Regions from separate parts of the Pseudomonas sp. AK106 genome, predicted to be linked through region 2. Evidence: riboswitches for the same ligand, from Rfam matches in the RefSeq annotation. Region 2 holds a riboswitch; each other region holds the start of a gene.
The links. Region 2 has a riboswitch for cobalamin ahead of cobW (cobalamin biosynthesis protein CobW). Riboswitches for the same ligand answer to the same signal wherever they lie in the genome.

Region 1 (4,421 bases), 610 kb from region 2:
TCTGGAAGAAGCCCAGCCCGACGGCTTCCTGCTCGCCGGCCGTTATTCGCTGCTCGACCATGACCAGCCGCTGCAAAGGCTGTTCGACAAGGCCCGCCAGCACAACGCCGAGTTCGTCGTCGGCGGGCCTTACAGCTCCGGCGTGCTGGTGGGCGGCAAGCATTTCGAGTACCAGGAAGCGTCCCAGGCGATGCTCGACAAGGTCGCGCACATTCAGGAAATCGCTCGGCAGTATCAGGTCGACATCAAGTCCGCAGCGCTGCAGTTCGTTCTCGCCAACCCCCTGGTGGCGGCGGTGATTCCGGGCGCGAGCCGGCCGTCGCGGATCATCGAAGACGTTACTGCGCTCAACGCACAGGTGCCGGATGGTTTCTGGCAAGCCATGCGCGATCAGGGCTTCATTGCCCTGCAGGCGCCGGTCCCCGGCAAAGACTGATATCGTGGCCAATGACGCCGGGCCAGACGCCCGGCTTTGTTCCCTGCGCGAGATCTGTCCATGCGAATTCTGATCGTCAACGTCAACACCACCGCATCCATGACCGAGACCATCGCCGAGCAGGCCCGCAGCGTGGCCTCGCCCGGCACCGAGATCATTGGTCTGACCCCACGCTTCGGCGCCGAGTCGGTGGAAGGCAATTTTGAAAGTTACCTGGCGGCCATCGCAGTGATGGACCGGGTCATGTCCTACGAAGGGCCTTATGACGCGGTGATTCAGGCCGGTTATGGCGAGCATGGCCGCGAAGGTTTGCAGGAGCTGCTCGACGTGCCGGTGGTGGACATCACCGAAGCGGCGGCCAGCCTGGCGATGCTGCTGGGGCACAAATACGCGGTAGTCACCACGCTGGACCGCACCGTGCCGCTGATCGAAGACCGCCTGAAGCTGGCCGGGGTGTACGAGCGCTGCGCCTCGGTGCGGGCCAGCGGCATGAGCGTGCTGGAGCTGGAGGAATCGCCGGAGCGTGCGGTCGAGGCCATCGTCGAGCAGGCCATCGAAGCGGTGAAACGGGACAAGGCCGAGGTGATCTGCCTGGGCTGTGGCGGCATGGCCGGGCTGGATCAACTCATCCGCGAACGCGCGGGCGTGCCGGTGGTGGATGGGGTCACCGCAGCGGTGGCACTGGCGGAATCGCTGGTGCGTCTGGGATTGAAGACCTCCAAAGTGCGGACCTACGCCACGCCACGGCCGAAGAAGATCGTCGGTTGGCCGTTTAAGCTCTAAGCCGGTGGTGTTGAGCTCACGCCGATGGCGCTGCAAACACATACCTTGTGGGAGCGAGCTTGCTCGCGAAGACGGCATTCCAGCCGTTGAAGATCAAGTGAATGTACCGCCTCTTCGTGAGCAAGCTCACTCCCACAGGTGTTGCGTCCGTCCAGTTACTGCGAGGTGCCAATACATCTCCGGCACACCACCGCTGCATTCGCCTCCACCCGCCGAATCGTTTAGTATCCCCGCCGCCGGTTTCCACTCGGAATTAATAGGGAATCCCGGGCGCGTCATCGCGCTTAAACGGAACTGTCCCCGCAACTGTAGGCGCCGAGCCCTGCTTCCTGTTTGCCACTGGGTCACCCCGGGAAGGCCGAAGCATGGCAATGAAGCGCCAGTCAGGAGACCTGCCGGCCAGCATATTCATTCACCGGCGGGGTGTCCGGGGAAGGACTCCCGTTCGTGCGTCGTTTCGCGCACGCTGTGCGCGCCCCCACTTTCAGGGCGCCTGCCGGGATGGACTTTCCAGCGCCTGCTTCGCCAAGCAATCAGGCTTTCTGGAGATCGCTGTTCATGCCGCTGCGCCGCCTCGCCGCCCTGTTCGTCACGCTGACCTTGCCCACCGCCGCGCTCGCGGCGTCGACGGCCTACCCCTTGACCGTGGACAACTGTGGCGAAGCGCTGACGTTCAACCACGCGCCGCAGAAAACCGTGACCATCGGCCAGGCCGCCACCGAAATGCTCTATGCCCTTGGCCTGGGCCCGAAGGTCGTGGGCACGTCACTGTGGTTCAACCCCGTCCTGCCCCAGTACCAAGCCCTCAACGACGGCATCGAGCGCCTGGCCGACAATGCGCCGAGCTTCGAATCGGTGATCGGCAAACGCCCGGATTTCGTCCCGGTGCAGTTTGAGTGGATGGTCGGCCCACAGGGCGCGGTCGGCACCCGCGAGCAGTTTCGCGATTTAGGCATTCCTACCTACATCCTGCCCTCCGATTGCGAGGGCAAGAACAACCGGGTCGGCGCCGACGGCACGCGCCTCGAAGCCTTCCGCATCGAAACGCTGTACAAAAGCCTCGGTCAGCTGGCGCAGATCTTCGATGTGCAAGACCGTGGCGAGCACCTGATCGCGGATTATCAGGGGCGGCTGGCCAAAGCTGTGGCGCAGGCAAAAGCCCATGCCAACCCACCCGTCTCGGCGGTGTTCTGGTTTTCCAGCCCTGACATCAACGTCGATCCGTACGTGGCCGGGCGCAAGGGCATTCCCAACTTCATGCTCGACACCCTCGGCATGCGCAACGTCATCGACTCCGATGAGGAATGGCCGACCGTGGGCTGGGAAACCATCGCCAAGGCCAACCCGACCGTGCTGGTCATCGCGCGCATGGACCGCCGCCGCTTCCCGGCTGACGATCACGAGAAGAAGCTGGCCTTCCTCCGCTCTGATCCGGTCACCCGCAATATGGATGCAGTGAAAAACAATCGCATCGTGATCATGGACGCCAGCGCCATGGAGTCCAGCGTGCGGCTGTTTGACGGTATCGAACAGCTGGCCGGGGCCACTCTCGCGCCATGACGTCTGTCGGCATGCTCCGGTCGAGCGTCGTCCGCATCTTCGGGCATGGCGCTTGGGCCATCGCATTACTGGCGTTGGCGGTGCTCGCGGGCGTGGCGATCGGCGAGACGTCGATCAGCCTGCCGGTGATCATTCAGGTGCTGGCGAACAAGCTGTGGGCCGCGGGTTTTCCTCTGGACCCGATCGATGAGGGCATTGTCTGGAATTACCGGCTGACCCGGGCCATCGTTGCCGCCACCTGCGGCGCAGGGCTGGCGGTGTCGGGCGTGGTTTTGCAATCGCTGCTGCGCAACCCCCTGGCCGATCCCTACTTGCTGGGCATTTCTGCCGGTGCTTCAACCGGCGCGGTCTTGGTGGCGATCATCGGCATCGGTGCCGGGACGATCTCCCTGTCCACCGGCGCCTTTGCCGGGGCGATTGCCGCCTTTGCGCTGGTCGCCCTGCTCGCCCGCTCCTCTCGGGGCCAGACCGCTGCGGGCCAGATCATCCTGGCGGGCATTGCCGGGTCCCAGCTGTTCAACGCCCTGACGTCCTTCCTGATCACCAAGTCGGCCAATGCCGAGCAGGCCCGCGGGATCATGTTCTGGCTGCTGGGCAATCTCAGCGGCGTGCGCTGGTCGTCGGTGGCGCTGTCGGTGCCGGTCGTGGTCCTCGGTTTGCTGGTGTGCCTGTGGCATCGGCGCGCGCTGGATGCGTTCACGTTTGGCAGCGATTCGGCCGCGTCCCTGGGCATTCCGGTGCGCCGGGTGCAGGCGGTGCTGATCCTCACCGCCGCACTGATGACGGCGGTGATGGTGTCGATTGTCGGCTCCATCGGCTTCGTCGGTCTGGTGATTCCCCATGCGGTGCGCCTGGTGGCGGGTGTGCGCCATGCCCGGTTGCTGCCCTTGAGCGCCCTGATCGGCGCGCTGTTCATGATTGCCGCCGATGTGCTGTCGCGCACCTTGATCAAGGGTCAGGTGTTGCCGATCGGGGTCATCACGGCGCTGGTGGGCGCGCCGGTGTTTGCCATGATTCTGGTCCGCGGGAATCGTCCTCGATGAACGCCCGCCAGGAGGTGTCCGGCGCCATGCTCGAAGGCAGCGACCTGAGTTACTCGGTCAAGGGCGCGCCACTGCTCAGCGGGGTGAGCCTGGCGATTCGGCCGGGGGAAAACCTGGGGGTCGTCGGGCCGAATGGCTCGGGGAAGTCGACGCTGCTGAAGTTGCTGGCGGGGATTCAAACGCCGTCCCAGGGCGACGTTCGCCTGGGTGGTCAGCGCTTGTCGGCGTTGAGCCGGCGAGACATTGCGCGGCAGGTGGCGGTGGTGGAGCAGCATGCGCAGACGGGGGATTCGATCAGTCTGTTGCAGGCGGTTGAGCTGGGCCGTACGCCGTGGCTGTCAGCGCTGGCGCCGTGGGGTGAGGTTGATGACCGGATTGTGGCGCAGGCGTTGGCGGATGTGAGTGTGCAGCATCTGGCGCATCGGGCGTGGCATACGTTGTCGGGCGGGGAGCAGCAGCGCGGGCATATTGCGCGGGCGCTGGCGCAGCGGCCGCAGGTGTTGTTGCTGGATGAGCCGACGAATCATTTGGATATTCAGCAGCAGTTGTCGATTTTGCGGTTGGTTCAGCAGTTGCCGGTGACGACGGTGGTGGCGTTG
Region 2 (4,421 bases):
GGCGCAGGTAGTGCCAGAGCCGCTCGCGGTCTTCGGCGGATTCGGTGCTCAGGCCGCTCAGCTCGGGGTCCGGCCGATCACAGCCGGGCACCAGAATCAGCTTGACGCCTTTGGCCGCCAGTTCCACCAGCCGCTCGACGCCGTAACGCCAATAGCCGATGCCGCCGTGCAGGGAAATCAGGATGACTTTGGCGTGGCGAAGCACTTCGTCGACGTACAAATCCACCGAGGCATGGTTCTGCACCTGCATCGGATTGGCCAGGCGCAGGCTCGGGTAATCGTCCGGCAGTTGCTGCGCGACTTCAGCCAGCAACGCCAGGTTTGAGTCGGCGCTGCACAGGATCACCAGCTCGGCGGGCGTCTGGCCCAGGTCAGCGATGCTGTCGTCGGGAACGAAGCCGCCGGGCTGTGTACGCAGCAGGTGCATGGTTAGCCTTTGATCGCGGAAACGGCAGCGCGCAATTGCGCTTCAAGAACGCCCGCGTCCAGTTCCTGGCCGATCAGCACCAAGTGGGTTTCGCGGGTTTCGTCTGACTTCCAGGCGCGGTCGAAATGCTTGTCGAACCGGGTGCCGACGCCTTGCACCAGCAGGCGCATGGGTTTGCCGGGAATGGCGGCGAAGCCTTTGACCCGCAAGATGCCGTGCTGGACGACGGCCTGGGTCAGCGCGTCGAGCAACAGCGATTCATCGGCCTGGGGCAGCGTGATGGAGATCGAGTCGAAGGCGTCGTGGTCGTGATCATCCGGATCGTCGCCTTCGTGGTGATCGTGGTGGGTCTTGCGGCCATCGATGTGCAGCTCGGACTCAGCGCCCAGGCCCAGCAGCACACTGATCGGCAGCTGGCCCCGGTTCGCTTCGACGATCTTCACCGCTGGCGGCAGTTCTTCGGCGACTTCAGCGCGGACGGCGGCCAGTGCGTCCGCGTCGAGCATGTCGGCCTTGTTCAGCACGACGAGGTCGGCGCTTGCCAGTTGGTCGGCGAACAGCTCATGCAACGGCGATTCGTGGTCCAGGTTCGGGTCGAGTTTGCGCTGGGCGTCGACCTGATCCGGGAACGCAGCAAAGGTGCCGGCGACCACGGCTGGGCTGTCGACCACGGTGATCACGGCATCGACGGTGCAGGCGTTGCGGATTTCCGGCCACTGGAAGGCTTGCACCAGCGGCTTCGGCAGGGCCAGGCCCGAGGTTTCGATGAGGATGTGATCGAGGTCGCCGCGACGGGCGACCAGTTCCTGCATCACCGGGAAGAACTCTTCTTGAACGGTGCAGCACAGGCAGCCGTTGGCCAGTTCGTACACGCGACCGACGGCTTCTTCTTCCGAGCAGCCGATGGTGCATTGCTTGAGGATGTCGCCGTCGATGCCCAGCTCGCCGAACTCATTGACGATGACGGCAATGCGTCGGCCTTCGGCGTTGTCGAGCATGTGCCGCAGCAAGGTGGTTTTGCCCGAGCCGAGAAAGCCGGTGACGATGGTGACGGGGAGTTTGGCCAGTGTTTTCATCGGTTGCCCTCAGGCATGCGGCGGGGCAACGAGGACGAAAACAGCGCAGGCCGGCAGAAACAGGCGCGCGGTTCGATTCGCCACCGGATCACCCCGCCCGGTTGTAGTGGAATTCCTCGGCCGCTCGCAGGCGGTCCGATTCGAGGCAGGTCTCCTGGCTCACGGCGGCCGGTCGCTGACAGGCATCGTCAGGCGACTGGCATTCATTGCGCCTTCCCGCTCGCGCAGTGGCTGTGCAATGAAGCGGTCCGTTTACAGTTGCGGGGGCAGCTGCGGCGTGAAACCGCATTCCCTTCTTAGCGCCGGTGGCTTTCATAAAAGCGGCCAGCGAACCTCAAGTGCGCAAGGCTACGCAGTGACCGCAGGCCGGTCAATCGCGCCGTTGCAATGATTGCCGCGCCAATTGACGCACCGATCACTGCATCGATTGACTTGCCGACTGACGGGTCGATTGACGCGCCAAACAGCCCGTGGTCTCCTACACACCTTGTTACGGGTGCCCTTCACAGGGTGAAACGGGAAACCGGTGCGTGCAGACCTTCGGGTGTGCATCAGTCCGGTGCTGCCCCCGCAACGGTAAGCGAGTGAAGAGTCAGATCCACTGTGTCCACAGCGATATGGGAAGGCGATTCTTGAAGGCGCGACGGCTGTGAAGGCTGTTACATGTGCCCCTCGTGAGCCCGGAGACCGGCCCGACAACGTTACATAACAACCCGCGGTGGGCGGGCGCTGTTGAGCACTGCCGGAATTGGCCTGCGGTGTCTTCGCGCCTTTCCGTCCGCTGAATCCACATCAGAGGGAAGCGCCATGTCCACCAGCACACCCCGCCAGACGTCCGGCACCACCACACACACCACGACGGCCGTTGCGAGCACGCAAAGCCAGCGCCTTGTCGCCGCCGTCAGCGCGATGTTTCTCGGTGTGTTTCTGGTGTACTTCGCCGGCTTCTCCCACATCGATGCGGTGCATAACGCGGCACACGACACCCGTCACAGCTCCGCCTTCCCTTGCCATTGAGACCCGCCGCCATGTTCAAGCGAATCGCGCAAACGGCCGGGTTCACCGGACTGCTGGCCGCCCTGTTGTTGACGTTGCTGCAGAGCTTCTCGGTGGCGCCGCTTATTCTGCAGGCGGAGACCTACGAGAAGGCGCCCGCCGTCGAGATGCATGAGCACGCCGACGACGCCATGGCGGCTCATGTCCATAACGAAGAAGCCTGGGAGCCGGAAGATGGCTGGCAGCGCGTGCTGTCCACCACCGGCGGCAATCTGGTGGTCGCGGTCGGTTTCGCCTTGATGCTGGCGGCGCTGTACACCCTGCGCACGCCGGCAAGTACGCGCGAAGGGGTGCTGTGGGGATTGGCCGGTTATGCGGTGTTTGTGCTGGCGCCGACCCTCGGTCTGCCGCCCGAGCTGCCCGGCACCGTCGCGGCGGACCTGACCCAACGACAGATCTGGTGGGTCGGCACCGCTGCGTCCACGGCTGCGGGCCTGGCGCTGATGGTATTTGCCAGACACTGGCTGCTGAAGGTCATGGGCGCGGTGATTCTGGTGGTGCCGCACATGGTCGGCGCGCCGCAACCGGCGGTCCATTCGGCACTGGCGCCGGAAGCCCTTGAAGCGCAGTTCAAGATTGCGTCGCTGCTGACCAATGCCGCGTTCTGGATCGCCCTGGGCTGGATCAGCGCCTGGCTGTTTCGTCGCAGTGAAACGCCTGCGGCGCACACGGGTTTGAACCCCGCGCTTTGACCGTGAATGACTCGTGCGACCGACCGCTGTGGGTGGTCGGCCTGGGCTGCCAGCGCGGATGCTCGGCGCTGGAGCTTCGGCAACTGATAGAGGATGGTTTGCGGGAGTGTCAGCTGGCCCCGGCAGACATTGCTGCCCTGGCGTCGATTGATGGCAAAGCCGATGAAGCGGGGTTGCTGGAACTGGGTCATGGGCTGGGCCTGACGGTCGGGTTCTTCAGCGCAGGTGACCTGGCGGCTTACGAGGATCAGCTCAGCCATCGATCCGAGATCGCTTTTGAACGCACGGGCTGCTACGGCGTGGCGGAAAGCGCCGCGTTGGCCATGGTGACGCGGTTGACCGGCTCGCCAGCGACATTGGTCATCCCCCGCCGAAAAAGCCCCCACGCGACATTTGCATTGGCAACCGCAACCGGCAGGGCGAGCGCAACCTCTTAGGACCGGCTCAAATTGTAGGACCGGCTTCAGCCGAGAAAGCGTCAAGCGTCACACTGCAAATATGAGGGTGTACATGCAGGCCCCTTCCCGGCTGAAGCCGGTCCCACGGACACACCGCGTACCCTCGTAGGACCGGCTTCAGCCGGGAAAGCGTCAAGCGTCACACTGCAAATATGAGGGTGTACATGCAGGCCCCTTCCCGGCTAAAGCCGGTCCCACGGACACACCGCGTACCCTCGTAGGACCGGCTTCAGCCGGGAAAGCGTCAAGCGTCACACTGCAAATATGAGGGTGTACATGCAGGCCCCTTCCCGGCTAAAGCCGGTCCCACGGACACACCGCGGACCCTCGTAGGACCGGCTTCAGCCGGGAAAGCGTCAAGCGTCACGCTGCAAATATGAGGGTGTACATGCAGGCCCCTTACCGGCTAAAGCCGGTCCTACAGAAGTAGGCCGCGTGCATTCAGCGACAAGCATCCGGCGAACCATCGTTCAAATGAATTCCAATCAGGACACCCCATGACCGTTTTTTTCATCGGCGCCGGCCCCGGCGATCCAGACCTGATCACTGTCAAAGGCCAGCGGCTGATCCGCTCCTGCCCGGTTATTATCTACGCCGGCTCGCTGGTGCCTGAGGCGGTGCTGGAGGGGCATCAGGCGATTCAGGTGACCAACAGCGCTTCACTGCACCTGGAGCAGATCATCGAGCTGATGAAATCCGCTCATGCACAAGG
Region 3 (4,421 bases), 1.7 Mb from region 2:
TTCTTGAAAGAAACCCTCGGTTGGTAAGCGAGTCCGTGGTCGATCCGGCCCTGGTCCTGCAAACCGCAGCAGCCTTGCGCCACGCCACGCGGATTTTGATCATTACCGGTGCCGGCCTGTCGGCGGATTCAGGGTTGCCGACCTATCGCGGCGTCGGTGGCTTGTACAACGGCGAGACCGACGACGGCCTGCCCATCGAAATGGCCTTGTCCGGCCCGATGTTGCGGCGTGATCCGGCGCTGTGCTGGAAGTACATCGCACAATTGAGCAGCGCTTGCCTGGGCGGACGTCCCAATGCGGCGCACTACGCCATCGCTGAATTGCAGCGGCGCAAGCCGGAGTGCTGGGTATTGACGCAAAACGTCGACGGCTATCACAGGGCGGCGGGCAGTCCGCCAGAGCGGTTGATCGAGATCCACGGACAGCTGGCGCCGCTGTACTGTCAATCTTGTGGCGCCGTAGATCCGCAGTTAAGCGAGCACCTTAGTCGACCACTGCCACCGCTGTGCCCCCGCTGTAGTGGCGTTTTGAGGCCATCGGTGGTGTTGTTTCAGGAGATGTTGCCGGAGTTGGCATTGAATGTGCTTCAGGAGGAGATGGCAAAAGGTTTTGACGCTGTGCTCAGCATCGGAACCACTGCCAGCTTCCCGTACATTCATGAGCCCATGCTGCGCGCTCGGGTGACGGGCGGCTTTACTGCCGAGATAAACCCTTCGCCGACCGATCATTCCGCGCACATGGATGCGTTTCTGAGGTGTAGAGCCTTAGAAGTGATGGACGACATCGTAAGTCACATTTGTTTCGATTGAATTTGCAAATGGGTACGATTGAAGGCATAGTCTCGGCTTCTTTACACTTCAGCCACGGTCGTGCACATGCTAAACCGCTTCGCACCCCTCGTGCCTCTCGCACTCGTCACGCTGTTGTTCGGCTGCGCGGCCCAGATGCCGACGTCGCAACAACAGTCGCAAAACCCCCAGTTCCGGGACTCTGCCACCGCTCAATCCGCCAGCAAGCGTGCTGATTACGCATCCTCCGTACTGGATGACGAAGTCGCTACCGAAGATGAACTCGCTCAATTTGCCGACAACAAGCCTTACCGCCTGCCGGTTCTGGCTGACAGCATCCTCGAACGCGGCAAATCCTTGATAGGCACTCGCTATCGCTTCGGCGGTACGTCGACCACCTCCGGTTTCGATTGCAGCGGTTTCATCGGTTATCTGTTCCGTGAAGAGGCGGGCATGAGCCTGCCGCGTTCTTCCCGCGAAATGATCAATATCGATGCCCCCCTCATCAAGCGCAATGACCTCAAGCCAGGCGATCTGCTGTTCTTCAGCACCGCCGGCCGCGGCCGTGTCAGCCATGCCGGCATCTATCTGGGCGATGATCAGTTCATCCACTCCAGCAGTCGTCGCAGTGGCGGAGTCCGTGTCGACAGCCTCGACGATGCCTATTGGGCCAAGACATTCATCGAAGCCAAACGCGCGCTGGCAATGGCACCTGTAACGGCATCGTCAACGGTACCTGCAACTACCACCGCGATGACCTCGACTACAATCAAGCGCCAGCACCGTTAATTCCGGGCGCGCAAAGGGCCTGACCCTCTTGCGTGCAATCCCGGCTCTCGGCAAAGTAAGCTGCACCCCGCACAGGTTGTCGTGTTTATGTCGTTAACGGTTCGCCTGATCGTCGCCTCCCTGGCTGTGCTGCTGGCCGCATGTTCCAGCACGCCACCGCCCGCTCCACGCAAGGTCGTCTACCGGCCTGTGGTGTCCGCTCCTCCCCAGTTTTCTTCACCGCTCGCCGACGACGTCCTGTTGCGCGCGATCGGCCTTGTCGGCACGCCCTATCGCTGGGGCGGCAACACGCCTGATTCGGGTTTCGATTGCAGTGGCCTGATCGGCTACGTCTACCACGACGCCGCGGGCATCACCCTGCCTCGGTCGACGCGGGAAATGATCACCCTGCGCGGGCCTGACATCGATCGCAGTCAGTTGCAGACCGGTGATCTGGTGTTCTTCGCCACCAGTGGCGGCTCCCACGTCAGTCACGCCGGCATCTACGTCGGGGAAGGGCGGTTCGTCCACGCGCCGGCCACTGGCGGCACGGTCAAACTCGACAGTCTCGACAAGCCGTATTGGCAAAAGGCCTGGCTGAATGCCAAGCGCGTCATCCAGCCATCGAACCTCGCCAGGCAATAGCGACTTCCTGAGCAATGTGCTCATCCGCTGTTGCTGGGTGAGCACGTATGCCTTTCAGGGTGAAATCCCGTTTAGCCGGAGGCGGTCTGCCTACGGTTCGATTGACGCTCCCGAGTCAACCCTCTAACCTTCGCGCCATGTTTCAGGTGCCCGGGACCCGTCAGGTCCGCAGGGTGAAACAGGGAAGCCGGTGCGATTGCTCGTGTGATCAATTCCGGCGCTGCCTCCGCAACGGTAGATGAGTCAAAGCCACGCACAATGCCACTGTGTTCGCTGAACATGGGAAGGCGCCTGGCCTGCCACGGTTGTGGCAACTCGTGAGTCCGGAGACCGGCCTGATCCATCGAAAAGCATCACGGAGGGCGATGCTCTGCTGCAGGCCGGGTTTTGCCCAGTGCCTGCTGACAGTCTTTGCCTGTGCCCTCCGTTTGCCACACTTGCCCTCAAGCGGAGAGCTGAGATGAGCGAATCCCCCGAACGTGACGAACGCCACCTGGCGCGCATGCTGCGCAAAAAGGCGGTGATGGACGAGCGCATTTCCAGCGCGCCCAATGAATGCGGGTTGCTGCTGGTCCTGACCGGTAACGGCAAAGGCAAGAGCAGCTCGGCGTTCGGCATGCTTGCCCGCGCCATGGGCCACGGCATGCAGTGCGGCGTCGTGCAGTTCATTAAAGGCCGGCACAGCACCGGCGAAGAGCTGTTCTTCCGCCGCTTCCCTGAACAAGTGCGTTACCACGTGATGGGCGAGGGCTTCACCTGGGAAACCCAGGACCGCCAGCGTGACATTGCCGCCGCCGAATCCGCCTGGGCCGTGACCCGTGAAATGCTCAAGGACGCCTCCATCGGCATGGTCGTGCTCGATGAGCTGAACATCGCCCTCAAGCACGGCTATCTGGACCTGGAGCAGGTGCTGAGCGACCTGCAGGCACGTCCGCCGATGCAGCACGTGATCGTCACCGGTCGCGGGGCGAAGCAGGAATTGATCGACCTATCCGACACCGTGTCCGAAATCGGCGTGGTCAAGCATGCCTTTCAGTCCGGCATCAAGGCGCAGAAAGGCATCGAGCTGTGAGTGAGCGCCCACCGCGGCACTGCCCGGCAGTATTGATCGCCGCCCCTGCATCCGGTCAGGGCAAAACCACCGTCACCGCCGCACTGGCCCGCTTGCATCGCAATCAGGGCCGCAAGGTGCGCGTGTTCAAATGCGGGCCGGACTTTCTCGACCCGATGATCCTCGAGCGCGCCAGCGGCCATCCGGTGTACCAGCTGGACATGTGGATGATCGGCGAGGACGAAAGTCGGCGCCTGTTGTGGGAAGCCGCCGCGGAGGCCGACCTGATCCTCATCGAAGGCGTCATGGGCTTGTTCGACGGCACCCCGTCCAGCGCGGACCTGGCCCGGCGTTTTGGCGTGCCGGTGCTCGGGGTAATCGACGGCACGGCCATGGCCCAGACCTTCGGCGCACTGGCGCTGGGACTGGCGCGGTATCAGCCGGATCTGCCGTTTGCCGGCGTGCTGGCCAATCGCGTCGGCACCGTGCGCCACGCGCAGTTGCTGGAAGGCAGCCTGACCGAAGGCCTGCGCTGGTACGGCGCGCTGTCCCGTGAAACCGGCATTGAGCTGCCCAGCCGGCACCTCGGCCTGGTTCAGGCCAGTGAACTGAATGATCTGGACATGCGCCTCGACACTGCTGCCAACGCGCTGGCCAGCACCTGCGACGCTACGTTGCCGCCGGCCGTGACCTTCACCGCGCCCGACTTCGTTCCCGCCGAGCCGTTGCTGACCGGCGTGAAAATCGCCATCGCCCACGACGAGGCGTTCGCATTTTTCTATGGTGCCAGCCTTGACCTGCTACGAGAGATGGGCGCCGAACTGTCGTTCTTCTCGCCGCTCCGCGACCGGGAATTACCCGACGCCGACAGCCTGTATCTACCCGGCGGCTACCCGGAATTGCATCACACGGCGCTGGCCGAAAACCACAGCATGCTCGCCGCGATTCGTGCGCACCACGCCGCTGGCAAACCCCTGCTCGCCGAATGCGGCGGCATGTTGTACCTGCTCGATGCCTTGACCGATGTCGACGGCCAGCGCGCCGAAGGGGTGGGCTTGCTCAAGGGTGAAGCCGTGATGCAGAAGCGTCTGGCAGCCCTGGCCCTGCAATCGGTCGAGCTGCCGGAAGGCACGCTGCGTGGCCACACCTATCACCATTCCCTGACCAGC

Region 1: linked by a shared signal. The riboswitch ahead of M1E04_RS11715 (ABC transporter substrate-binding protein) and the one ahead of cobW (cobalamin biosynthesis protein CobW) in region 2 are both predicted to bind cobalamin.
Region 3: linked by a shared signal. The riboswitch ahead of cobO (cob(I)yrinic acid a,c-diamide adenosyltransferase) and the one ahead of cobW (cobalamin biosynthesis protein CobW) in region 2 are both predicted to bind cobalamin.

Annotation. Positions count from the first base shown of each region.
Region 1 is NZ_CP096426.1:2,607,481-2,611,901, reverse strand. It holds gene M1E04_RS11725 (aldo/keto reductase) at 1-436, shown strand, start outside; gene M1E04_RS11720 (aspartate/glutamate racemase family protein) at 497-1,219, shown strand; cobalamin riboswitch at 1,440-1,633, shown strand; gene M1E04_RS11715 (ABC transporter substrate-binding protein) at 1,778-2,779, shown strand; gene M1E04_RS11710 (FecCD family ABC transporter permease) at 2,791-3,822, shown strand; gene M1E04_RS11705 (ABC transporter ATP-binding protein) at 3,819-4,421, shown strand, end outside.
Region 2 is NZ_CP096426.1:3,217,596-3,222,016, forward strand. It holds gene cobN (cobaltochelatase subunit CobN) at 1-427, opposite strand, end outside; gene cobW (cobalamin biosynthesis protein CobW) at 430-1,503, opposite strand; cobalamin riboswitch at 1,631-1,855, opposite strand; cobalamin riboswitch at 1,981-2,213, shown strand; gene M1E04_RS14345 (CbtB domain-containing protein) at 2,311-2,520, shown strand; gene M1E04_RS14350 (CbtA family protein) at 2,532-3,251, shown strand; gene M1E04_RS14355 (cobalamin biosynthesis protein) at 3,254-3,688, shown strand; gene cobM (precorrin-4 C(11)-methyltransferase) at 4,207-4,421, shown strand, end outside.
Region 3 is NZ_CP096426.1:1,538,627-1,543,047, forward strand. It holds gene hda (DnaA regulatory inactivator Hda) at 1-27, shown strand, start outside; gene M1E04_RS06995 (NAD-dependent deacylase) at 36-809, shown strand; gene M1E04_RS07000 (C40 family peptidase) at 876-1,577, shown strand; gene M1E04_RS07005 (C40 family peptidase) at 1,665-2,201, shown strand; cobalamin riboswitch at 2,329-2,554, shown strand; gene cobO (cob(I)yrinic acid a,c-diamide adenosyltransferase) at 2,662-3,273, shown strand; gene M1E04_RS07015 (cobyrinate a,c-diamide synthase) at 3,270-4,421, shown strand, end outside.